DNA from 4 places in the Ectopseudomonas hydrolytica genome. Region 2 is predicted to be linked to each of the others. Evidence: riboswitches for the same ligand, from Rfam matches in the RefSeq annotation. Region 2 holds a riboswitch; each other region holds the start of a gene.

Region 1 (5,616 bases), 1.8 Mb from region 2:
TCGCCTCGCTGGGTGCGGCACACCTGAAAGTGCGCCGGCGTTTGCGGGTCGCGGTGTTGTCGACCGGCGACGAGCTGGTCGAGCCGGGGCAGGCGCTGGGGCCGGGACAGATCTACAACAGCAACCGACGCCTGCTGATCGCCTGGTTGCAGCGTCTGGGTTGCGCCGTGGTGGACGCCGGTATCCTGCCCGACGATCTGCCGCGCACTCGCGAGGCGCTGGGCGCGTTGGGCGATGTGGATCTGATCCTTTCCACCGGCGGCGTGTCGGTGGGCGAGGCGGATTATCTGGGTCTGGCTCTGCGTGAGGCCGGCGAGCTGGCGCTGTGGAAGCTGGCGATCAAGCCGGGCAAGCCGCTGACCTTCGGCCATTATCAGGGCGTGCCGGTCATAGGCTTGCCGGGTAATCCGGCTTCGACCCTGGTCACGTTCGGCTTGTTGGCGCGTCCTTACCTGCTGCGTCGTCTCGGCGTACAGCGTGTCGAGCCGCTGGGGTTTGTCGTGCCGGCTGGCTTCGCATGGCACAAGCCGGGCACGCGCCGTGAGTACTTGCGCGCGCGTCTGGAAGGTGGGCGCGCGGTGCCCTATGCCAACCAGAGCTCCGGGGTGCTGCGCAGTGCCGCCTGGGCCGAAGGGCTGGCCGAGGTCATGGAGGGCAGTACCCTGGCCGAAGGCGACAGCCTGCGTTTCATCCCACTCAGCGAGCTACTTGGCTGAGTCTTTCGCGCCCGAGCGGGAAACCGGGGAGGGCGCGTTAGATGGCAGGATGGAACTACTGAGTCACATTTCCAACGATAGAATTTGCAAATGGGCTGCATAGAAGGCATAGTCGCGCACTTATAAATTCCACTGACACGGTCGTGCCCATGCTAAAACGCTTCGCACCCCTCGTGCCCATTGCACTGACAGCCTTCCTCGCCGCCTGTGCCGGCCATGCGCCGCAGCCCCAGGTTACCGAGCCCGCGGTCAAGCCCGTCGCTCAGCAGGTGAAACCTGCCGAGGACGAAATCACCGCTCTGATCGACGACAAACCCTACGAAATGCCGCAACTGGCCGACAGCCTGCTCGAGCTGGGTCGTTCGCTGATCGGCACCCGTTATCGCTACGGCGGTACGTCGGTGCAGTCCGGCTTCGATTGCAGCGGCTTCGTCGGCTACGTGTTCCGTGAGGAAATCGGCCTGGAACTGCCACGTTCCACGCGTGAACTGATCAACCTGGACGCGCCCAAGGTGGCCCGTGCCGATCTGGAGCCCGGCGATCTGATCCTGTTCAACGATCGCGGTCGTGGTCGTGTCAGTCACGCCGGCATCTACCTGGGCGATGATCAGTTCATCCATTCCAGCAGCAGCCGCAGCGGCGGCGTGCGCATCGACAGCCTGGACGACAGCTACTGGAATCGCAGCTACCTGCAGGCCAAGCGCGTGCTGGCGCTGGCTCCGGTGGAAGAGAGCCAAGCGCAGGCCAAGCGCCATCCTTGACGCATGACGGCGCGCCCGCAGGGTTGCGCCGTTCGTCGCGAGACGGCAGAGTAGAGCGCATCCAGGCTCAGGATCGCCTCGCTCATGCCCGTTACGACCCGTGTTGCCCTGCTTGTTCTCGCCTTGCTGCTGAGTGCTTGCAGCAGTCGCGCTCCCTCTCCCCAGCCCACCTATATACCGCCTTCCACTGCGTCCCATTACCAGGGGGGCGCCGAGGATGTGCTGTTTCGTGCCCTGGGTTTGGTCGGTACACCCTACCGCTATGGCGGTAACACCCCGGATGGCGGCTTCGACTGCAGCGGCCTGATCGGTTACGTGTACCGGGATGCCGCGGGCATCAGTCTGCCGCGCTCGACCCGCGAGCTCAGCGCGATGCGCGCGCCCAACGTCCGGCGCGACGCCCTGCAGAGCGGCGATCTGGTGTTCTTCGCCACCAATGGCGGGCGCGCCGTCAGTCATGCCGGCATCTATGTCGGCGAGGGGCGCTTCGTCCATGCCCCTTCCACCGGCGGTACGGTGCGTCTGGACAGCCTGGCCAGCGGCTACTGGCAGGGCGTCTACCTCGATGCCAAACGCATCATCACCCCCGAACTGGCGCGCAATCCCTGAGGCGAGCGTGACTCAGCGTACGCTGCAACTCGACGACGCCCTCTACCAGTACCTGCTGGATGTCTCCCTGCGCGAGTCGCCGCTGCTCGCCCGCCTGCGTGAAGAAACCGCGCAGCTAAGCCAGGCGCGCTGGCAGATTGCGCCGGAGCAGGGGCAGTTCATGGCGCTGCTGGTGCGCCTCACCGGCGCCCGGCGGATCGTCGAGGTGGGCACTTTCACCGGCTACAGTGCGCTCTGCATGGCGCAGGCCCTGGGCGAGGGTGGGCGCCTGATCTGCTGCGACCTGCCTGGAGACTACAACGCCACGGCGCGCCGCTACTTCGCCGAGGCCGGGGTTGCCGAATCCATCGAGTGGCGGCTGGGCCCGGCGCTTGAAAGCCTGGCGGCGCTGGCTCGAGAGGGACAGGGCGTCTTCGACCTGATCTTCGTCGATGCCGACAAGGCCAACTATCCGGCCTACCTGGAGCAGGCCCTGTTTCTGCTGCGTCAGGGTGGCCTGCTGCTGTTCGACAATACCCTGTGGAGCGGTCGGGTGCTGCAACGCTCCCCCGACAGCGAAGACACGCGCGCGATCCAGGCGCTCAACCTGGCCCTGCGTGACGACCCGCGCATCGATCTGTCGCTGTTGCCGCTGGGCGACGGTCTGACGCTCTGCCGCAAGCGTTAGCCGGGTATGGCCGATCCCATCCGTTTGCCGCCTCAGCCCGAGGTTTGCGAGCTGTGCGCCAGGCCAGTCGCATTGACCCGCCACCATCTGATCCCCAAGGCCCTGCATGACAAGGTCTATGTACAGAAGCGCTATGCGCGGCATGAGCGCATTACCGCCACGCTCTGGGTCTGCCGGGCTTGCCATAACCAGATTCACCGCCTGTTCAGCGAAAAGGAGCTGGCGTTGACTTACAACAGCCGTGAGGCGCTATTGAGCGATGAGCGCATGCGTACCTTCGTTGAGTGGCTGGCGCGCAAACCACCGGGCTTCGTGCCGAAACATTGACTGTCGTTGACGCACGAGGCTGTCAGCCTCTACCCTGCGCGCCTTGCTTCAGGTGCCCCGCGTCGTCTCCATCGACGGCGCCGGGGTGAAACAGGGAAGCCGGTTCCAATGCCGGCGCTGCCCCCGCAACGGTAGGTGAGTCAAACGCTGTTTCAGGCCACTGTGCAATGCACGGGAAGGCGCAGCGTCGAACCTTTCAGGTTCGCTCACGAGCCCGGAGACCGGCCTGTCGCAGTTCCACGGCATCGCGGAGGGCGTTGTCCGGCCAGTGCTCCGCTTCTACCGGGGCCTCGGTGTTGCCTGCCTTCCGCTCGCCTGACCAGCCATTGGCGCCTGTATGAGGTCGCGCGGATCATCGCGATTCTTCATAGTCGTTCGCACTGTTCCTGAAGCAGGCAACGCGGGCACCTGACTTGCAGGAGCACAGCATGAGCGAATCCGCCGAACGCGACGCCCGCCACAAGGCGCGCATGCAGCGCAAGAAAGCCCTGATCGACGAGAAGATCGCCCAGGCCCAGGATGAATACGGCCTGCTGCTGGTGCACAGCGGAAACGGCAAGGGCAAGAGCAGCAGCGCCTTCGGTATGGTCGCGCGCGCCCTTGGCCACGGTATCAAGGTTGGCGTGGTGCAATTCATCAAGGGCGCGGCCAGCACCGGTGAGGAAACCTTCTTCCGCCGTTTCCCCGAGGAAGTCAGCTACCACGTGATGGGCGAGGGCTTCACCTGGGAGACCCAGGATCGTCAGCGCGACATCGCCAAGGCGCAGGAGGCCTGGGCCGTGGCCCGGCGTCTGCTCGGCGACGAGTCCGTTGGCCTGGTGGTGCTGGACGAGCTGAACATCGCCCTCAAGCACGGTTATCTCGAACTGGATGCGGTGCTGGCCGATATCGAGGCCCGGCCGCTGCTGCAGCACGTGGTGGTGACCGGCCGCGGTGCCCTGCCGGGGATGATCGAGGCGGCCGATACGGTCACCGAGATGAGCCTGGTCAAGCATGCGTTCAAGTCTGGCGTGAAGGCGCAGAAGGGCATCGAATTCTGATGACGACACGTCACTGTCCGGCGTTGCTGATCGCCGCCCCGGCTTCCGGCCAGGGCAAGACCACCGTCACCGCTGCGCTGGCACGTCTGCATACGCGCCAGGGTCGGCGCGTGCGGGTGTTCAAGTGCGGGCCTGATTTTCTCGACCCGATGATCCATGCCCGCGCAAGCGGCGCGCCGGTGTACCAGCTCGACCTGGCCATGGTCGGTGAGGCGGAGAGCCGTCGCCTGCTGTGGCAGGCTGCGGGCGAGGCGGATCTGATCCTCATCGAAGGGGTGATGGGCCTGTTCGACGGCAAACCCTCGGCGGCGGACCTGGCGCGTCATTTCGGCGTGCCGGTGCTGGGCGTGATCGACGGCGCGGCCATGGCGCAGACCTTCGGCGCCCTGGCCCATGGCCTGGCCACCTTCCAGCCCGATCTGCCCTTTGCCGGCGTGCTCGGCAATCGCGTTGCCAGCAGCCGTCATGGCGAGATCCTGCGCGATGCCCTGCCGCCGAGCATTCGCTGGTTCGGCGCCTTGCCGCGCAGCGCCGCGGTGGAGTTGCCCAGTCGCCATCTGGGCCTGGTGCAGGCCGCCGAGCTGGCGGATCTGGATGCGCGCCTGGACGCTGCCGCCGATGCGCTGGCGGCCAGTGCCGATGTCGACCTGCCGCCGGCGGTGAGTTTCGCCGCGCCGCCCATCAATGAACCCGCGCCCTTGTTGAAGGATGTGCGCATTGGCGTGGCGCGCGATGCGGCGTTCGCCTTCCTCTATCAGGCCAATCTCGATCTGCTGCAGGCTCTCGGCGCCGAGCTGCGCTATTTCTCGCCGCTGGCCGACAGCGCGCTGCCCGAAGTGGATAGCCTTTATCTGCCTGGCGGTTATCCCGAGCTGTATCTGGCCGAGCTTGCAGGCAATCAGGCCATGGCCGCGGCCATCCGTGCCCATCATCAGGACGGCAAGCCGCTGCTCGCCGAATGTGGCGGCATGCTCTATCTGCTCGACGAGCTGCGCGACAAGCAGGGCGCCAGCGGGCGCATGCTCGGCCTGCTGACGGGCAGCGCCGCATTGCAGCCGCGCCTGACCGCGCTGGCCCTGCAGGAGGTGACGCTGCCGGAGGGCGAGCTGCGTGGCCATAGCTACCATCACTCGCGCCTGGACAGCCCGCTCGAGCCGCTGGTGCGCGGGCGCTGTCCGAACGGCAAGCCGGTGGCCGAGGCGGTGTATCGCCTGGGGCGACTGACCGCCAGCTATATCCACTTCTACCTGCCGTCCAACCCGGAGGCAGCCGCCGCGCTGCTGCGCCCATGAGCGAGCACGCCTTCAGCCCCGAGGAGCGCGCGGCGGTGTACCGCGCCATCGCCGAGCGTCGTGACATGCGCCATTTCAGCGGTGGCGAGGTGCCGGCCGAGGTGTTGGCGCGCCTGCTCGAAGCCGCCCACCATGCGCCCAGCGTTGGCCTGATGCAGCCCTGGCGTTTCCTGCGCATCCGCGATGAGCAGCTGCGTGAGGCGG
Region 2 (5,616 bases):
CGCAGTAATCGCGAACCACCGAATAGCCGTGGGCGCGAGCGTGCCGTTCGATGGCATGGCCGATATCGCCGAGGCGGGCGCCCGGCCTCACGGCTGCGATGCCCTTGCACATCGCTTCATAGGTCACTCGGGCGAGCTGACGAGCCTGGTCCGTTACCTCGCCGATCAGGTAGGTCTTGCTCGAATCGGCGATGTAGCCGTTCTTTTCCAGGGTGATATCGAAATTCACCAGATCGCCATCGCACAGAATCTCGTTTGCGCTGGGTACGCCATGGCACACCACTTCGTTGCGCGACGTGTTCATGGCGTAGGCGAAACCATACTGCCCCTTGCTCGCCGGACGCGCCTTAAGTTCCTCCACGATGTACTTATCCACAAGGTCGTTGACTTGCAGAGTGGACATGCCGAGCAAATCCAGGCGATCCAGATAGCCGAACACGGACGCGAGCAATCTTCCGGACTCCGCCATCAGGGCGATCTGTTCGGGCGTCTTGCTCATGACGCGTCCGCCATACGCGGCGGTACCACCACACCGGCCGCGCGCATCTCGGCGGCCATCACCTCATTGAAGCTCAGCGTCGGGTTCATCTCGCAGAGCATGCCGATGCGAATCCAGAAGCCTGCCTGGGCATTGATGGAGCGGCCCGAGACGCTACTCGCACGGCGAATCTGGTCATGCAGCTCGTCATCGATATTGACGATACCCATACTGGTTTCCTTTATATGTTTCGTATATGAAGCATATATAAGCATGAATCTGTTCAGTTCACCAGCTGGGCAAGTAGGGCCACCTCATCCCTTACACTGTCCGCCCGCCTGCCAGGCTTTTCGGCAGGCGCACCCCTGACAGGCTGGAACAGGAGAGCGGATGAAGCGCGCGGATGTAAAACGCGGAACGGCCGAGGGCGTTCTGTTCGACACCCAGATCATGGTCAACCCGGCCAATACCACGCAGTGGATCGTGTTGTTCGAGAAGGAAGCGGGCCGCAGCTTCTTTCTGGTGGATGAAGACGAGCAGGTGCAGACCTTTGCCAGCCTGGATGCACTAATGCCGGAACTGCGGGCTCTGGGTATCAAGCGGGTCGAGGTGCAGCTGTGAGCAGTTGCTCACAGTAGGCGTGGATCATCCTGTGGATATCCTTGTGATACCTGGCTAAGGCTTTGATAGTCAGGGCCTTTCAGCGACTTGTACAGAAACTGTTCGCCTGCCTGTTCGCTATCCACAGAGCATCTGGATAACAGGCTTTCTATCCTGTTGATAAGACTCTGCAAGCCATAAATGGCGGGGCCTTCAGCGCTTTGTACGGTTTCTCGCCAGGCTCAATCGTTGCCGGGACGGTAAAGGTGACGATGCCCGGCGTCATATAGCGCCGACTCGGCAAAGGAGCCCGGATCGAGCACCCGCCCTACGAGGATCAATGCCGTGCGGCGGAACTCCTTGGTGGCGACCTTTGCCTCGATATCGGCCAGGGTGCCCAGTACCCAGTCCTGATCCGGCCAACTGGCCCTGTGGATAACGGCAATGGGGCAGTCGGCGCCATAGTGCGGCAGCAGTTCGCTGACGATAGCCGGCAGTTGGCGCACACCAAGGTGGATGGCCATGGTTGCGCGGTGCCTGGCCAGGTCATGCAGCTGTTCGTCCTCGGGCATTGGCGAGGTGGTGCCATAGCGGGTAAGGATCACCGTCTGGGCGATACCCGGCAGGGTCAGCTCGCTTTCCAGTAGCGCCGCGCAGGCGGCGGTGGCGGTGACGCCTGGGACGATCTCGAACGGAATGCCCAGAGCACGCAGTTCGCGAATCTGCTCGCCGATGGCGCCATACAGCGAAGGGTCACCCGAATGCACCCGGGCCACGTCCTGGCCGCGCCTATGGGCCTGATGCAGCAGGGTGACGATTTCCCCAAGATTCAGCTCGGCCGTGTTCACCACCTGTTCGGCGCTATGGCCCTGCAGCACCGCTTCGGGCACCAATGAGCCGGCATAGAGGATCACCGGGCACGCACGGATCAGGCGCTGGCCCTTGACGGTGATCAGCTCGGGGTCGCCGGGGCCGGCGCCGATAAAGTAGACGGTCATTCGGGTTCTCTGTCGAATATGGCTAGCGCGCAGGTGGCGCTGGCGCTGCGGGTTTTCTCGCCGAGCCGGCGCGGCGCTGTGCCCATGTTTGCCGCCAGCGCCAGGGCACAAGGCTCGGCTACGGCGGGGCTGCCGGTGGTGGCTTGGCTAAGGGCGCTGGCGCCTGTCGGCGTCTGATAGCCAGCCAGTTGCTCGGGCGAAAAGAACACCAGCTCCAGGCCCAGATGTTCGGCCAGGTCATGCAGGCCGGCTTCGTCGCGCTTGTGGGCGATGCTGGCCAGGCCGGCCAGATTGTTCACCGTCAGCTCATGCCGAGCCAGGCTGTGGATAAGCAGTTCGAGCAGCTCGTCCCGGCTGCAGCCGCGACGACAACCCAGCCCGGCGACGACCTGTGTCGGTGAGGCGGATGGGGGGGCGGAGGCAGTCGGCAACATGAGTGGCATTCGGGCTGAGCGGTGGCGTAGCTCAACATGGCACCTGCCAGCGGTCAACCGCGATTGACCGGCCGCCGCGGCCTGCGTAGCCTTCTTGCTTTCGAGGTTCTTCGCCGCCGAAGCGCGGCGAAGCTAAGAGGGAACAGGGTCGATGCCCTGGCTGCCCCCGCAACTGTGAACGGTTATGCCCTTCGTTAGACCACTGCCAACCGGCGGGAAGGTGAAGGGACGCGCGCCGCGCAAGCCGTGAGCCAGGAGACCTGCCTCGATTGACCAGCCACTTGCTCGGACGGGGTGATCCGATGCGGCCAGCATGCCTCTGCGTGCCTGTCTGCCCGTACCCGTCCGCCGAATTGACCGACGCCACGGGGCCACCATGAAAACCCTCGCCAAACTGCCTGTCACCATCGTCACCGGTTTTCTCGGTGCCGGCAAAACCACCTTGCTGCGCCACCTGCTGGCCCATGCCGAAGGACGCCGTATCGCGGTGATCGTCAACGAGTTCGGCGAGCTGGGTATCGATGGCGAGATCCTCAAGCAGTGTTCCATCGGCTGCAGTGAGGAAGAGGCCAACGGTCGGGTCTTCGAGCTGGCCAACGGCTGCCTGTGCTGCACCGTGCAGGAAGAGTTCTTCCCGGTGATGCGCGAACTGGTGGCGCGCCGGGGTGACCTCGACCACATCCTGATCGAGACCAGTGGTCTGGCCCTGCCCAAGCCGCTGGTGCAGGCCTTCAACTGGCCGGAAATCCGCAACGCCTGCACGGTCGACGCGGTGATCACCGTGGTCGACAGCCCGGCAGTGCTCGCCGGCACCTTCGCCGCCTTCCCCGATCAGGTGGACGAGCAGCGCAAGCTCGACCCCAACCTCGACCACGAGTCGCCGCTGCATGAACTCTTCGCCGATCAGCTGGCCAGCGCCGACCTGGTGATTCTCAACAAGGCCGACCTGCTCGATGCCGAGGCACTGGCCGCGGTGCGCGCCGAGGTGGCCGAGGAACTGCCGCCAGCGGTGAAGGTGATCGAGGCGCACGGCGGCGAGCTGCCGCTGGACGTGCTGCTGGGCCTGAACAGCGAAACCGAGCTGCATATCGACAGCCGCCGTACCCATCACGACGACGAAGATGAAGACCATGATCACGAGGAATTCGACTCGTTCCACGTGGAACTACCCGAAGCCGAGGAGGCGCGCCTGCTCGCTGCGCTGAAGGCGGCGGTGTCCCAGTACGGCATCCTGCGGGTAAAAGGCTTCGCGGCAATCCCTGGCAAACCTATGCGCCTGCTGGTGCAGGGCGTCGGCCAGCGCTTCGACCGCCATTTCGACCGCGCCTGGCAGGCCGACGAGCCGCGTGTGAGCCGCCTGGTGCTGATCGGCCAGCAGCTCGACCGCGCGGCTATTGAAGCCGAGCTGAAGGCGGCGCTGGCTTGATAATGATCGCCCGCAAGCGGGCTCCTACACACACCCTGTAGGAGCCCGCTTGCGGGCGATGTCCTTGGATTCGTAGATGCACTTACTGCGTACCCAACCCGGTGCTCAACTGCCGGCCGACAGCATCGCCGACCTCGGCCAGACCCCGGCCGAGCTGGTGATCCTGTGCACGGGTGATTCGCACCTGTCGTTGCTGGCCGAAGCGGCGCGGCAACTGCCGGACGACTACCCCAGCCTGCGCCTGGCCAGCCCGGCGCAGCTGAGCAACCACGCCTCGGTGGATTACTACGTCGAGCAGGTGCTGCAGCATGCCAAGGTCATCCTGATCTCGGTGCATGGCGGGGTGAGCTACTGGCACTATGGCGTCGAGCGCCTGGTTGAGCTGGGTGCGCGCGGCGCCACAGTGATCATGGTGCCGGGTGACGACAAGCCCGACCCGGAGCTGAGCGCGCTCGGCAACGTCGGGGAAGAAGACAGCCAGCGCCTGTGGCAATACCTGCGTCAGGGCGGGCTGGACAATGCCCGCCAGCTGTTTCGCTGCATCGGCAGCCGCTGGCTGGGGCGCGACGATGCCTGGCAGGAGCCGCAAGCGCTGCCGCGTGTCGGCCTCTATCACCCGCAGCACAGTCCGGCCACGCTGGCCGACTGGCATGCGCAGTGGCAGCCTGACGCGCCTGTGGTGGCGCTGCTGTTCTACCGCAACCATGTGCAGTCGGCGAACACTGCCTTCGTCGATACCTTCTGCCAGCACCTATTCGGCCAGGGCCTTAACCCGCTGCCGATTGCGGTGGCCAGCCTCAAGGAGCCGGCCTGTCTGGGCCAGGTGCAGGACTGGCTGGACGAAACGAACGCCGCGCTGATCATCAATACCACCGGCTTTGCCCTGTCCAACCCTGAGGCGCCACAGGCGCGGGTGTTCCGCCGCGATATCCCGGTGCTGCAGGCCATCTGCTCGCTGGATAACCAGGCGCAGTGGCAGGCCAGCGCCCAGGGCCTGGGCTCGCGTGACCTGGCCATGCATGTGGTACTGCCCGAGCTGGATGGCCGGCTGATCGGCACCGCCATCAGCTTCAAGGGTCTGGCCTGGCGCAGCGAGCGCAGCCAGAGCGATGTGGTGTGCTACCAGGCACACGAATCGGGTATGGCCTTCGTCGCTGAACTGGCGCGTAACTGGTGTCAGTTGGCGCTTAAAAGCAACGATCAGAAGCGAATCGCGCTGATTCTTGCCAACTACCCGACCCGCGATGGCCGTATCGGCAATGGCGTGGGTCTGGATACGCCGGCCGCCGCGCTGAATATCCTCCACGCGCTGCAGACCCAGGGCTATCCGGTGGATAACCTGCCCGATAGCGGCACCGCACTTGTCCACAGCCTGCTCGGCGGCGTCACCAACGATCTGGATGGCCTGGATACGCGCCCCTGTGCGCAGAGCCTGGCGCTGGACGACTACCTGACGTTTTTCCACAGCCTGCCTGAGCAGAATCAGCAGGCAGTACGCGAGCGTTGGGGCGAGCCGCAGGATGATCCCATGTTCCGCTGCGGGCGGATGATGGTGGCCGGGCTGCGCTTCGGTCTGTGCTTCGTCGGCATCCAGCCGGCGCGCGGCTACCAGCTCGACCCGGCGGCGGTGTACCACGACCCGGATCTGGTGCCGCCGCACGGCTATATCGCCTTCTACGC
Region 3 (5,616 bases), 830 kb from region 2:
CGAGCTGTTCATCGACCTGCTCGAAGAAGGCAGGCGCAGCGGCGAGTTTCAGGTGGACCAGGTGGGCCTGGCCGCCGCCTGTCTGGTCGGTGCCATCGCCGAAGCCCTGGTCGGACCGCTCTCGCCACCGGCGCGTGCGGCCCGTGCTGCAGGTCATCCCAGTCTGGAACTGGCTCAGGTCAGCGCCAGCCTCGTCACCTTCTGCCTGCGCGCCGTGGGCGCCAAGGAGTCAACCCGATGAAACCCAGTCTGCACGCCGAAACCCATGAGGTCTTCAACCAGGTGCCCAGCCTCGACGGCGCCAACCTCTACCGTCTCGATCTGCCGCTGCAGGAGTGGGTCCGCCGCTACGATGGCGCCTGGGCGGAAGAACGTCTGAGCGCCTATGGCGCGCTGGCCGGCGGCGCGCTGATGCAGGCGGGCTTTCTCGCCAACGAGAACAAGCCGGTGTTCAAGAGCCATGACCGCTACGGCAACCGCATCGACCTGGTGGAATTCCACCCGGCCTATCACGAACTGATGCGCACGGCCATCGAGCACGGCCTGCCGTCGCTGCCCTGGACCGACCCGCGCGCCGGTGCCCATGTCGCCCGCGCCGGGCTTTCCTATCTGCACAGCCAGGCCGAATCCGCCAGCGGCTGCCCGCTGACCATGACCTTCGCCGCCGTGCCGGCCATTCGCCTGCAGCCGAATGTGGCCGAGCAGTGGCTGCCGAAGATCCTTGCCACCGAGTACGACCCGCGCAACCTGCCGATGGAGCAGAAGGCCGGCGTCACCATCGGCATGGCCATGACCGAGAAACAGGGCGGCACCGACGTGCGCGCCAATACCACCCGTGCCTATCCCATCGGCCTTGGCGGGCCGGGGCAGGGCTACGAGCTGGTCGGTCACAAGTGGTTCTGCTCGGCGCCGATGTGCGATGCCTTTCTCACCCTGGCCTATACCGACAAGGGTTTGAGCTGCTTCCTGCTACCGCGCCATCGCCCGGATGGCACGCGCAACCAGTTCTACATCCAGCGCCTGAAGAACAAGCTGGGCAACTGGGCCAACGCCTCTAGCGAAGTGGAATACCGCGGCGCCTTCGCCTGGATGCTCGGCGAGGAAGGGCGCGGCGTGCCCACCATCATCGAGATGGTGGCTATGACCCGCTTCGACTGCATGGTCGGCTCCAGCAGCCTGATGCGCCAGGCGCTGACCCAGGCCGCGCATCACTGCGCGCATCGCCAGGTGGGTGGCAAGATTCTCGCCGACCAGCCGCTGATGCAGAACGTGCTGGCCGATCTGGCCCTGGAGAGCGAGGCCGCCCTGGCGCTGTGCATGCGCATGGGCCGCGCGCTCGATCATCTGCATGACGAGCAGGAAGACAAGTTCGCCCGCCTGGTCACTGCGGTGGGCAAGTACTGGATCTGCAAGCGCGCCCCGGAAATGGTCTACGAGGCCAGCGAATGCATGGGCGGCGCCGGCTACGTCGAGGAAACCATCATGCCGCGTCTGTATCGCGAGGCGCCGGTCAACTCGATCTGGGAAGGCTCGGGCAACGTGCAGTGCCTGGACGTGCTGCGCGCCCTGTCCAAGGAGCCGGGCGTACTCGATGCACTGTTCAATGAGCTCGGTGACGGCCATGGCGATGCACGGCTGAAGGCGCATATCCAGCGACTGAAAACCGACTTCAGCGACACCGCCGACATCCAGTACCGCGCCCGCCAGCTGACCGAGGACATGGCCGTGGCGCTGCAGGCCAAGCTGTTGCTGGAGGCCGGCAACAGCGTGGTCAGCGACGCCTTTATCGCCAGCCGCCTGGAAGGCCGCGGCCGCGTCTACGGCACCCTGCCGCGCGGCGTCGACGTCGAGGCGCTGGTGGCGCGCAGCACGCCGCATCTGCTGTAAGGGGCGATAGTCCCGGAACGAAGCGCCGGCTATTCAGCCGGCGCATAACGCGGGTCAGTAGTCACTCTCCAGCACTTCACGGTCGTAGAGCGCCTGGATCGGGCGTGCGTTCATCGCATACAGGTGCTGGAACTGCTCCAGCTGTGCATGGGACAGTTCGACCGGCTGCTTCAGCACGCGCCATTGCACGTTCTCGCTGCACGGCGGGGTGGTCAGCGAGCCGGCGAAGGCGTAGTAGCCCTGCTGCTGCGGCAGCACGGCCTGCGGGGTGAAGCTGCCGGCCAGCTCGACTTTCTCGCCTGCCTTGGGCGGCATGGTGTCGAACACCTGACCCAGCGCCTGGTTCTGCGCGCCTTCCTTGAACAGCACCGCTACCACCGCCAGGCGGCCGTCGCTGGCCTGGTGGACGAAGTGCGCCACCATCGGGAACGCCTGCCCGGCAATGTGCTCCTCGCTGGGCGTATGGAAATGGAATTGCACTAGGCGGTAGGGCTTGCCGTCGATCTCGATGCCGCCGGCATTGGCCAGGTTTACCTGAATGGTGTGGCCGTTGTTTACCACCTCGGCCGGGCTGACCTGGTAGTCGAAGGCGAGGCGCGGCAGGGAGGCTCGGGTGGCATTGCGGATATCGATGGGCGACTGGGCGTGGCCGATCGCGCAGGTTTCGTAGCCTGGGTCCAGCTGGGCCCAGTGTTCGGGGCCTTCGTTGCCGTTGTAGCTCCAGTGCGGTTGCTGTTCGGCGGCCATGGCGCCGGTTGCGAACAGGGCGGTCAACGCAACGATCAGGGTCTTCTTCATATGCGCTCTCGTGACTGGATGATGGGCCTGCAGGCTCGCGTGGGCAGAGGCCGGCGCGAGTGCAGAAATACTACGCTTGCTTTGTAATATGAAGTTACATATACGCCTGGCGGTGTGACGCTTTCCGCATCTGTGCCGCATCGGCCGTGTTCGGGACAGCGTTCGTTCAGCCAGCGCGGCGCAGCTGCCGGAAAGTGGCCTGCGGCCTGCACGTGGCTCGGTCGCCCACCTGACCCGTGCGGCGGCGAGTGCGGATGCTGTCTTTTGCTCCGGCGGCGGAGTAAGGTTGCCGCCGATGGTTCCGCCGCCTCTGGCGCGCGGATGAAAAGGGAACAGGGTGCGGCGCCGCGTCGCCAATGCCCTGGCTGCCCCCGCAACTGTAAACGGCGTACGACGCTCCCTATGCCACTGGCCGCCAGGCCGGGAAGGCGAGCGAAGTGGCAAGCCGTGAGCCAGGAGACCTGCCATCGGCAAACGGGCGATTCGCCCATCCTTCATCCGAATCGTCGCGCGGTGGGCGCGGCCAAGGAACTCGCATGCATATCGAACCCGGTGTCGTCGAAGGCGCCAAGATCTTCCTCAGCTACGCAACCGCTGTCGGCGCCTTCGGCCTGACCGCCAAACTGGCGCGCGATGCCATCCGCGACAACGGCGGGGTGACGGCCCTGGCGCTGCGCAGCCTGCTGACCACTGCTTTGGTGTTCTGCTTCTTCGAGGTGTTGCCGCATCACCCGGTGGGTGTTTCCGAGGTGCACCTGATCCTCGGCTCGACCCTGCTGCTGCTGTTCGGCGCCGGCGCTGCCGCCATTGGTCTGGCCGCTGGCCTGTTGTTGCAGGGGGTGCTGTTCGCTCAGTTCGACCTGCCGCAGTACGGCATGAACGTCACCACCCTGCTGCTGCCGTTGTGGGGCATCAGCCTGCTGGCCAAGCGCATCGTCGCGCCGGGCACGGCCTACGTGGACCTCTCCTACAAGCAGGCGCTGGCGCTGTCGACCGCCTACCAGGGCGGTATCGTCGCCTGGGTGGCCTTCTGGGCGTTCTACGGTCAGGGCTTCGCCGGCGAGAACCTGGCGGCTGTGGCCAGTTTCGGTCTGGCCTATATGAGCGTGATCCTGGTCGAGCCGCTGATCGACCTGGGCGTGCTGGCCGCCGCCAAGGCCCTGTCGCGTTTCAGCCAGGGGCCGCTGTTCAACGTGCGTCTGCACCACAGCGCCGCCTGAGCACGCGCCGCTAACGGCGGCGCTGCCAGATCATCTTGCCGGTATTGCTCTCGGTGACCAAGTACTGGTCGCTGAAACGGTAGTAGGCGGCCGGTTGATAGTCGGCAGCGCCTGCCAGGCGCACCAGCAGCATGCCGTCCTGGCTGCGCCAGTGGCCGCTGTACTGCACCTCGCCGGGGCTGTCATAGCTCCAGTCGCTGCCGCCATCGATCGAGCGGGTCCATTGCGTGACACTGCCATCGGCGTTCAGCTGCAAGGTCATCAGGGTCGTGAACGAAGCGAAACTGGCACCGCCGCTGTTGATGATCTTCTCGTGCACCCAGGTGCCGATCAGTGCCGGGTCCTGCTTGCCCGAGGTGGCTGCCGGCGGCGTTTGCGCGGCGGGGGCTGCGGCAACGCGCTGGAACAGGGCCTGGCGCTCGAGCACCTGACCGTTGCGCGGATCGCGCGCGGCGATGCTGGTGTTGAGCATGGCATTGGCGTAGGTGGCGTTCATGTTGGCCAGCAGCAGCCCTGACTGCGGTTCGCTGATTTCGGCGCGCAGCAGCTCACCGTCATAGCGCCCCTTGACGATCAGGCGCAGGCGCTGGTTCTCCAGATATTCGCCTTCCACCACATCGCCGTTCTGGCGCAGGATCAGCTCGCTCGGCTGGCCGTCGAGCGTGGCGCGATAGTGGCCGTCCAGTTCCCCGGCCTGAGCGCAGCAGCAAAGCAGGGCAAGCAGCAGTGGAGCGATGGCACGGGGCATGGCGCGGCCCTCCGGCTGGCTGATTGCCATAAGCCTAGCTGCTGGCGCGACGACGGGCTCGCTGCCGCGCGCTATGTTTTCGTCGCCGTATGCAGGCAAGATAGGGGCGTTCACTCAGCCAGGAAGACACGCTGTGAAACCCTGTTCCGATGATTTCGTCATTGCCCATACGCCGGAAGAGGCGGTAGATCGCCTTGCCGCCCTGCATCTGCAGGCCACCAACGCCCTGAGCCGGGCGCTCAAGCGCTATCTCAAGGAGCGCATTCGCCCTGACGCCAGCGAGCATTGCCTGTTCCGCTACCCCGAGCTGCGCCTGACCTACCTGTGCCAGGGCGAGGTGCCGACCACCGTGCGCGCCTACGCCAAGGTGCAGGTGCCGGGTACCTACGCCATCACCGTGACCCAGCCGGCGGCCTTCCGCAAATACCTGCTGGAGCAGCTGCGCCCGCTGATGAACGACTTCACCCTGCGCGTCGAGGTGGGTGTCAGCCAGCAGAACATTCCCTACCCCTATGTGGTGGAGCAGGGCGACGAGCTGGCCGGCAGCGGCGTGACCGCCGCCGAGCTGGCGCGGGTGTTCCCCAGTACCGATCTGTCCGCCGCCACCGACGGCACCGCCGACGGCCTGTACGACTGGGAAAACATCGACCCGCTGCCGCTGGCGCTGTTCGACGCGGCGCGCACCGACTTCTCCCTGCGCCGCCTGGTGCACTACACCGGCAGCGACTGGCGCCACGTGCAGCCGTGGATCCTGCTGACCAACTATCACCGCTACGTCGACCAGTTCATCCGCCATGGTCTGGACATGCTGGTGGGCGACTCGCGCTTCACCCGCATGGTGCTGCCGGGCAACGTGGTGATCGAGCGCGGCATGGCCGAAGGCGAGATGCAGGCGATCATCGAGAACGTGGTCTGGCACCGCTACCAGATGCCGGCCTATCACCTGCTGGCCGCGGATGGCCA
Region 4 (5,616 bases), 750 kb from region 2:
ACGCTGCTGAAGAACGGATCGTTCGGTCGGCTATACAGAGCTTGGGAATAGTCCTTGTCCAAGATGTTGTCGACCTTGATTTGCCACAGCAGCTCATCGCTCATCCGCCAGCTCGCACGCGCACCGAGCAAACCGTAGCCGGCGATCTCTCGAGTGTTGGCGGCGTCGTCATAGCGACCGGAGAAGGCCTGCCAGGTGATGCCAGCGGCGAAGGCGCCGAACTGGCGATCCAGGTCCAGGCTCAGGCTGCGTTTGGCGCGGCGCGGCAGGGTATGGCCGCTGTCGCGATCGCGTGGGTCGAGCAGACTGGCGCCGAGTACGGCCTGCCAGCCCAGCACCTCGCGTTCCAGGCTCAGTTCCAAGCCTTGCAGGCGCGCCTGGTTGACGTTCATCGGCGTGCTGAAGAAGGTTACCGGGTCGCTGACCACGGTGATCAGGTCTTCGACCTCGGTGCGGTAGGCCGACACGCTCCAGCGGGTACTCAGGTGATCGCCGCGCAATTGCGCCTCGTAGGTTTTCGAGCGCTCGGGCGCGAGGTTCGGATTGCCGCCATAGAAGGCGCTGGTGGGGTAGTACAGATCGTTGAAGGTGGGGGCGTGAAAACCCTCGCCATAGCTCAGCAGTAGTTCCAGTCGTTCGGCCAAGTCCAGGCTCAGTGCCGCGTTCCAGGTGTTCTCGCTGCCGAATTGCTCGTTCTTGTCGTGGCGTAGGCCCAGCTCGGTAGCGAAACCGTCGCCGCGATGGCGGTGCTGGACGAAGGCGGCTTGATTCCAGCGCTCGCTCTGGCTGAAGTCGCTGTCCGTGCTCAAACGGTCCTCGAACCAGTCGAGGCCCAGCAGCAGCTGGTTGGCCTCGTCCAGACGCAAGGTATTGAGCCAGGCGGCGCTGTCGCGGTAGGTGTTGAAGCTGTAGTTATTGTCGGCGTTCAGCGGGTCGCGGTTGTCGCTCTTGTCCTCGCTATGGCCGAGTTCCAGGCGGCTGCTCCAGCGCTCGGCGAGCTGCGCTTCGAGATGCGCAGCAGCAGTGGAAACGCTGAAGCGCTCGCTGGGGTTGCCCGGCGCGAAGCTGAACAGATCGTCGTATTCGCTCTCGCCGCGCTGGTCTACCAGGCTTAGGCCGCCCTTGAGGCGCTCGCTGAAGCGATGTTCCAGGCTCAGATTGAATGACTTGCGGCGCAGACCGTCGTGGTCGCCGTCGTTGCCACGGGCATCCTGCGAGCGGTCGAAGCCGGCACGTTCGGCCAGACTGGCGCCGAGATCGAAGCGGGTGTGCTGATCGCCGCCGGACAGACCCAGGCTGCGTTCGAAACTCTGCTGACTGCCGGCGGCCAGGCGCAGCCGCGGCTGCAGACCGGCTTCGCCCTGGCGGGTGAAAATCTGGATAACCCCGCCGATGGCGTCGGCGCCGTATAACGCCGAACGTGGGCCGCGTACCACCTCGATGCGCTCGATCTGCTCGGGGCTGAGGAATTCCAGGCGGGCCAGACCGCTTGCGGCGGCGTTCAGGCGCACGCCGTCGATCAGTACCAGGGTCTGGTTGGCGTTGGCACCACGCAGAAACAGGCTGGTCAGGCTGCCACGGCCGCCATTCTGCACGATGGATACGCCGGGTACGCGGCTGAGCAGATCGGGCACGCTGCTGGCCTGCAAACGCTCGATATCCGTCCGCTCGAACACTGTAGTGGCAGCAGTGGCCTGGCGCAGCGGCTCGGCCTGGCGGCCGGAGGTGATCACCAGCGGCTCGGCGGTATAGGGTTCGGCAGCCAGGGCGAAGCCGGGCAGAACGGCAATGGCCAGAGCCAGACGGGACAGTTTCATTCTTGTGATTCCTCAAAGGTCGGCAGACATTCGAGGAGGGCAGGGGGCAAGCGCGCAGGGCGGCGCTTGACGGTGCGGCCCTCCGCAACACCAGTCGCACCGCCGGGGCCGGTCTCCGGGCTCACGACCCCGGTCCGCCTTCCCGGGAATACCCAGTGGCCGTGGACAAGGTGCAGGCTGTGGCCTGCCGTCGATTACCGTTGCGGGGGCAGCGTCGGGATTGCCTGGATGGGCGCACCGACTTCCCGTTTCACGCCGCGTCAGCAGCGCACCCTGGCGGAACATGAATGGCGCGCACCTTAGTGCGCGCGAGTATGAATGACAAGCAAGGCCCGCTCATTCGGCGATGAGCGGAGCTCATGCTCAGGCCCGCAGCTGGTCGAGGCGTTCGCGCACCGCGCGTTCGATGCCGGCCTGATCAAGGCCGCATTCTGCGAGCATCTGCGCCGGCTTGGCGTGCTCGACGTAGTAATCGGGCAGGCCCAGATGCAGCAGCGGCTTGATGATGTTCTGCGCGGCGAGGAACTCGCTGACCGCGCTGCCGGCCCCGCCCATGACGGCGTTCTCTTCGATGGTCACCAGCAGCTCGTGGCTGCCGGCCAGCTCGCGCAGCAGGGCCTCGTCCAATGGTTTGACGAAGCGCATGTCGACCACGGTGGCGTTCAGCGCTTCGCCGACCTGCAGCGCTTCGGCCAGTTGCACGCCGAATACCAGCAGGGCTGCGCCCTTGCCCTGGCGTCGCACTATGGCCTTGCCGATCTCTAGCGGCTCCAGCCCGGCGTCGAGCGGCGCATTGGGGCCGCTGCCGCGCGGGTAGCGCACCGCGGCCGGGCCATCGAACAGGTAGCCGGTGGTGAGCATGCGGCGCAGTTCGTTCTCGTCGCTGGGGGTCATCACCAGCATGCCGGGGATGCAGCGCAGGTAGGAGATATCGAAGCTGCCGGCATGGGTCGGGCCGTCTTCGCCGACCAGACCGGCGCGGTCGATGGCGAACAGCACATCGAGATTCTGCACCGCGACGTCGTGGATCAGCTGGTCATAGGCGCGCTGGAGGAAGGTGGAATAGATCGCCACCACCGGCTTGACGCCGTCGCAGGCCATGCCGGCGGCCAGGGTCACGGCGTGCTGCTCGGCGATGGCGACGTCGAAGTAGCGCTCGGGGAAGCGCTCGGCGAAGGCCACCAGATCCGAGCCTTCCTTCATCGCCGGGGTGATGCCGACCAGGCGCTGATCTGCCGCGGCCATGTCGCACAGCCACTGACCGAACACGTTGGAGTATTTCGGGCCGCTCGGTTTCCTGGGCACCGCGCTGGGGGTGACTGGCTCGAGCTTGGTGATGGCGTGATAGCCGATGGGGTCGGCTTCGGCCGGGGCGAAGCCCTTGCCCTTCTTGGTCACCACATGGAGGAACTGCGGGCCGTCCAGGTCGCGCATATTGCGTAATGTCGCAAGCAGGGTGGGCAGGTCGTGGCCGTCGATGGGGCCGACGTAGTTCCAGCCCAGTTCCTCGAACAGGGTGCCGGGTACCAGCATGCCCTTGGCGTGTTCCTCGACCTTGCGTGCGATTTCCCAGGCGCCGGGCAGGCGCGAGAGGATCTTCTTGCTGCCCTCGCGCATGCTGGCGTAGGTGCGGCTGGAGATGATCTTGGCCAGGTAGTTGGACAGGCCGCCGACGTTCTTGGAGATCGACATGTCGTTGTCGTTGAGGATCACCAGCATGTTGGCGCCGACGTCGGTGGCGTGGTTGAGCGCCTCGAAGGCCATGCCGGCGGTCAGCGCGCCGTCACCGATCACCGCCACGCTCTTGCGCTTCTCGCCCTTCAGGCGAGCGGCGATGGCCATGCCCAGGGCGGCGCTGATGCTGGTGCTGGAGTGACCGACGCCGAAGGTGTCGTACTCGCTCTCGCTACGGCGCGGGAAGGCGGCCAGGCCGTCCTTCTGGCGCAGGCTGCCCATGCGCTCGCGACGGCCGGTGAGGATCTTGTGCGGGTAGGCCTGATGGCCGACGTCCCACACCAGGCGGTCATCGGGGGTGTCGAAGACGTAGTGCAGGGCGATGGTCAGCTCGATGACGCCGAGGCCGGCACCGAAGTGCCCGCCGCTCTGGCCGACGCTGTAGAGCAGGTACTGGCGCAGTTCATCGGCGAGGGTTTCCAGGTCCGCTTCGGCCAGGCGGCGCAGTTCGTCGGGCGTGTTGGCGCTGTCGAGCAGCGGCGTCAACGGGCGCTCGCGGGGGATCTCGTGGAAAGTGGTCGGCATCAGGCGAATCGTTATAGGCGTAAAAGATGCGGCAGTTTACCTGATGCCAGGAAAACAGCCCAATCCGGTGTCCACGACGCCGTTACCGGTAGTTTCGTGCGAGAAACTCCAGCAGCAGGGCATTGACCCGTTCGGCGCATTCGCCCTGCAGCCAGTGGCCGGCGCCAGGCAGGTCTTGGCGTTCCAGACGCGGCACCTTGTCGGCCATGCGCTTGAGCGTCGGCGCCTCGAAACGACCGATCGGGTCGTTTTCCCCGAGCAGGAACAGCGTCGGCTGCGTTACCTGCAGTTCGGCCAGGTGCTCGGTACGCTGCCAGTTGTGCTCGAAATTTCGGTACCAGTTCAGCGCGCCGCGAAAGCCGTGGCGCTCGAAGGTGCGCCGGTAGTGGGCGAACGTCGCGTCGTTGCACCAGGGCGGCAGTGGCAGATCCTCCGGCATGCCGTCGAACAGCCGCGCGTCGGCCGGCTTGTCTGTCGCCAGCAGGGCATCGCCCAGGCCGCCGAGCAGCAGGCGCAGGCTGCGGGCGATGTCTTCGTCCAGCTCGGCCTCGGCCAGCCCCGGTTCCTGGAAATACAGGATGTAATGGAAGCGCCCGGCATACGCCTCGCGCATCAGCTCGATGGCCGGGCGTTTCGGCCGCCCGCCGAAGGGCACCGACAGCGCGCCGAGCGCCTTGACCCGCTCGGGCTCCAGCAGCGCCAAATGCCAGGCCACCGGCGCGCCCCAGTCGTGGCCGACCACCGCCACCTCGTGCTGGCCGAGCAGGTCCATCGCCGCCTGGATATCGCCGCACAGGGTGAGCAGCTCATAGGCCGCCGGATCGGCCGGCGCGCTGCTGGCGCCGTAGCCGCGCATCTCCGGGGCGAACACGCGGTAGCCGGTGGCGGCCAGCGCCTCGATCTGCGGATGCCAGGCGTACCAGCATTCGGGAAAGCCATGCAGCAGCCACACCGGCTTGCCGTGCTCGGGGCCGGTGCTGTACAGGCTGAGTTCGATGCCATTGACGGCGAGCAGGCGGTGATCGATATGCATGGAGATGTCCTTACCAGGTGTCGATAAAGGGCCGTTTCTTGCCATCACGCCGCGGCGGGCGCGGCGCCGCATTGAGACCGCGCAGCAGCCAGGCGCGGCTGTCGGCCGGGTCGATCACGGCGTCGATCTCCAGATAGCTGGCCATGTTCAGCGCCTTGCCGTTGTCATAGGCCTTGGCCACCAGCTTGTCGAACAGCGCCTGGCGCGCGGCCTCGTCCGGCTGGGCCGCCAGCTCCTTGGCGAAGCCCAGGCGCACCGCGCCTTCCAGGCCCATGGCGCCGAATTCGCCACTGGGCCAGGCGGCGGTGAACAGCGGCGAGTGGAAGCTGCCGGCGGCCATGGCCTGGGCGCCGAGGCCGTAGCCCTTGCGCAGCACCAGGGTGAAGAAGGGCACCGTGAGGCTGGCGGCGGTGACGAACAGGCGCGAGACGTGGCGCACCGTGGCCTGTTTCTCCGCCTCCGGCCCGACCATGAAGCCGGGGGTGTCGCATAGCGATACGATGGGCA

The links. Region 2 has a riboswitch for cobalamin ahead of cobW (cobalamin biosynthesis protein CobW). Riboswitches for the same ligand answer to the same signal wherever they lie in the genome.
Region 1: another riboswitch for cobalamin. It lies ahead of cobO (cob(I)yrinic acid a,c-diamide adenosyltransferase); the one in region 2 lies ahead of cobW (cobalamin biosynthesis protein CobW).
Region 3: another riboswitch for cobalamin. It lies ahead of L1F06_RS20845 (energy-coupling factor ABC transporter permease); the one in region 2 lies ahead of cobW (cobalamin biosynthesis protein CobW).
Region 4: another riboswitch for cobalamin. It lies ahead of L1F06_RS21215 (TonB-dependent receptor domain-containing protein); the one in region 2 lies ahead of cobW (cobalamin biosynthesis protein CobW).

Annotation. Positions count from the first base shown of each region.
Region 1 covers NZ_CP099397.1:1,802,935-1,808,550, forward strand. The annotation lists gene L1F06_RS08340 (molybdopterin molybdotransferase MoeA) at 1-716, shown strand, start outside; gene L1F06_RS08345 (C40 family peptidase) at 866-1,477, shown strand; gene L1F06_RS08350 (C40 family peptidase) at 1,562-2,086, shown strand; gene L1F06_RS08355 (O-methyltransferase) at 2,094-2,753, shown strand; gene L1F06_RS08360 (hypothetical protein) at 2,760-3,080, shown strand; cobalamin riboswitch at 3,114-3,324, shown strand; gene cobO (cob(I)yrinic acid a,c-diamide adenosyltransferase) at 3,509-4,120, shown strand; gene L1F06_RS08370 (cobyrinic acid a,c-diamide synthase CobB) at 4,120-5,412, shown strand; gene bluB (5,6-dimethylbenzimidazole synthase) at 5,409-5,616, shown strand, end outside.
Region 2 covers NZ_CP099397.1:5,263,728-5,269,343, reverse strand. The annotation lists gene map (type I methionyl aminopeptidase) at 1-499, opposite strand, end outside; gene L1F06_RS24780 (ParD-like family protein) at 496-708, opposite strand; gene L1F06_RS24775 (hypothetical protein) at 869-1,099, shown strand; gene cobM (precorrin-4 C(11)-methyltransferase) at 1,321-2,076, opposite strand; gene L1F06_RS24765 (cobalamin biosynthesis protein) at 2,073-2,510, opposite strand; cobalamin riboswitch at 2,597-2,792, shown strand; gene cobW (cobalamin biosynthesis protein CobW) at 2,887-3,936, shown strand; gene cobN (cobaltochelatase subunit CobN) at 4,013-5,616, shown strand, end outside.
Region 3 covers NZ_CP099397.1:4,436,227-4,441,842, reverse strand. The annotation lists gene L1F06_RS20860 (TetR/AcrR family transcriptional regulator) at 1-241, shown strand, start outside; gene L1F06_RS20855 (acyl-CoA dehydrogenase family protein) at 238-1,887, shown strand; gene L1F06_RS20850 (carbonic anhydrase) at 1,942-2,685, opposite strand; cobalamin riboswitch at 2,965-3,168, shown strand; gene L1F06_RS20845 (energy-coupling factor ABC transporter permease) at 3,222-3,905, shown strand; gene L1F06_RS20840 (hypothetical protein) at 3,916-4,653, opposite strand; gene amn (AMP nucleosidase) at 4,787-5,616, shown strand, end outside.
Region 4 covers NZ_CP099397.1:4,512,377-4,517,992, reverse strand. The annotation lists gene L1F06_RS21215 (TonB-dependent receptor domain-containing protein) at 1-1,817, opposite strand, end outside; cobalamin riboswitch at 1,907-2,108, opposite strand; gene dxs (1-deoxy-D-xylulose-5-phosphate synthase) at 2,181-4,076, opposite strand; gene L1F06_RS21205 (alpha/beta fold hydrolase) at 4,159-5,109, opposite strand; gene L1F06_RS21200 (carboxyl transferase domain-containing protein) at 5,120-5,616, opposite strand, start outside.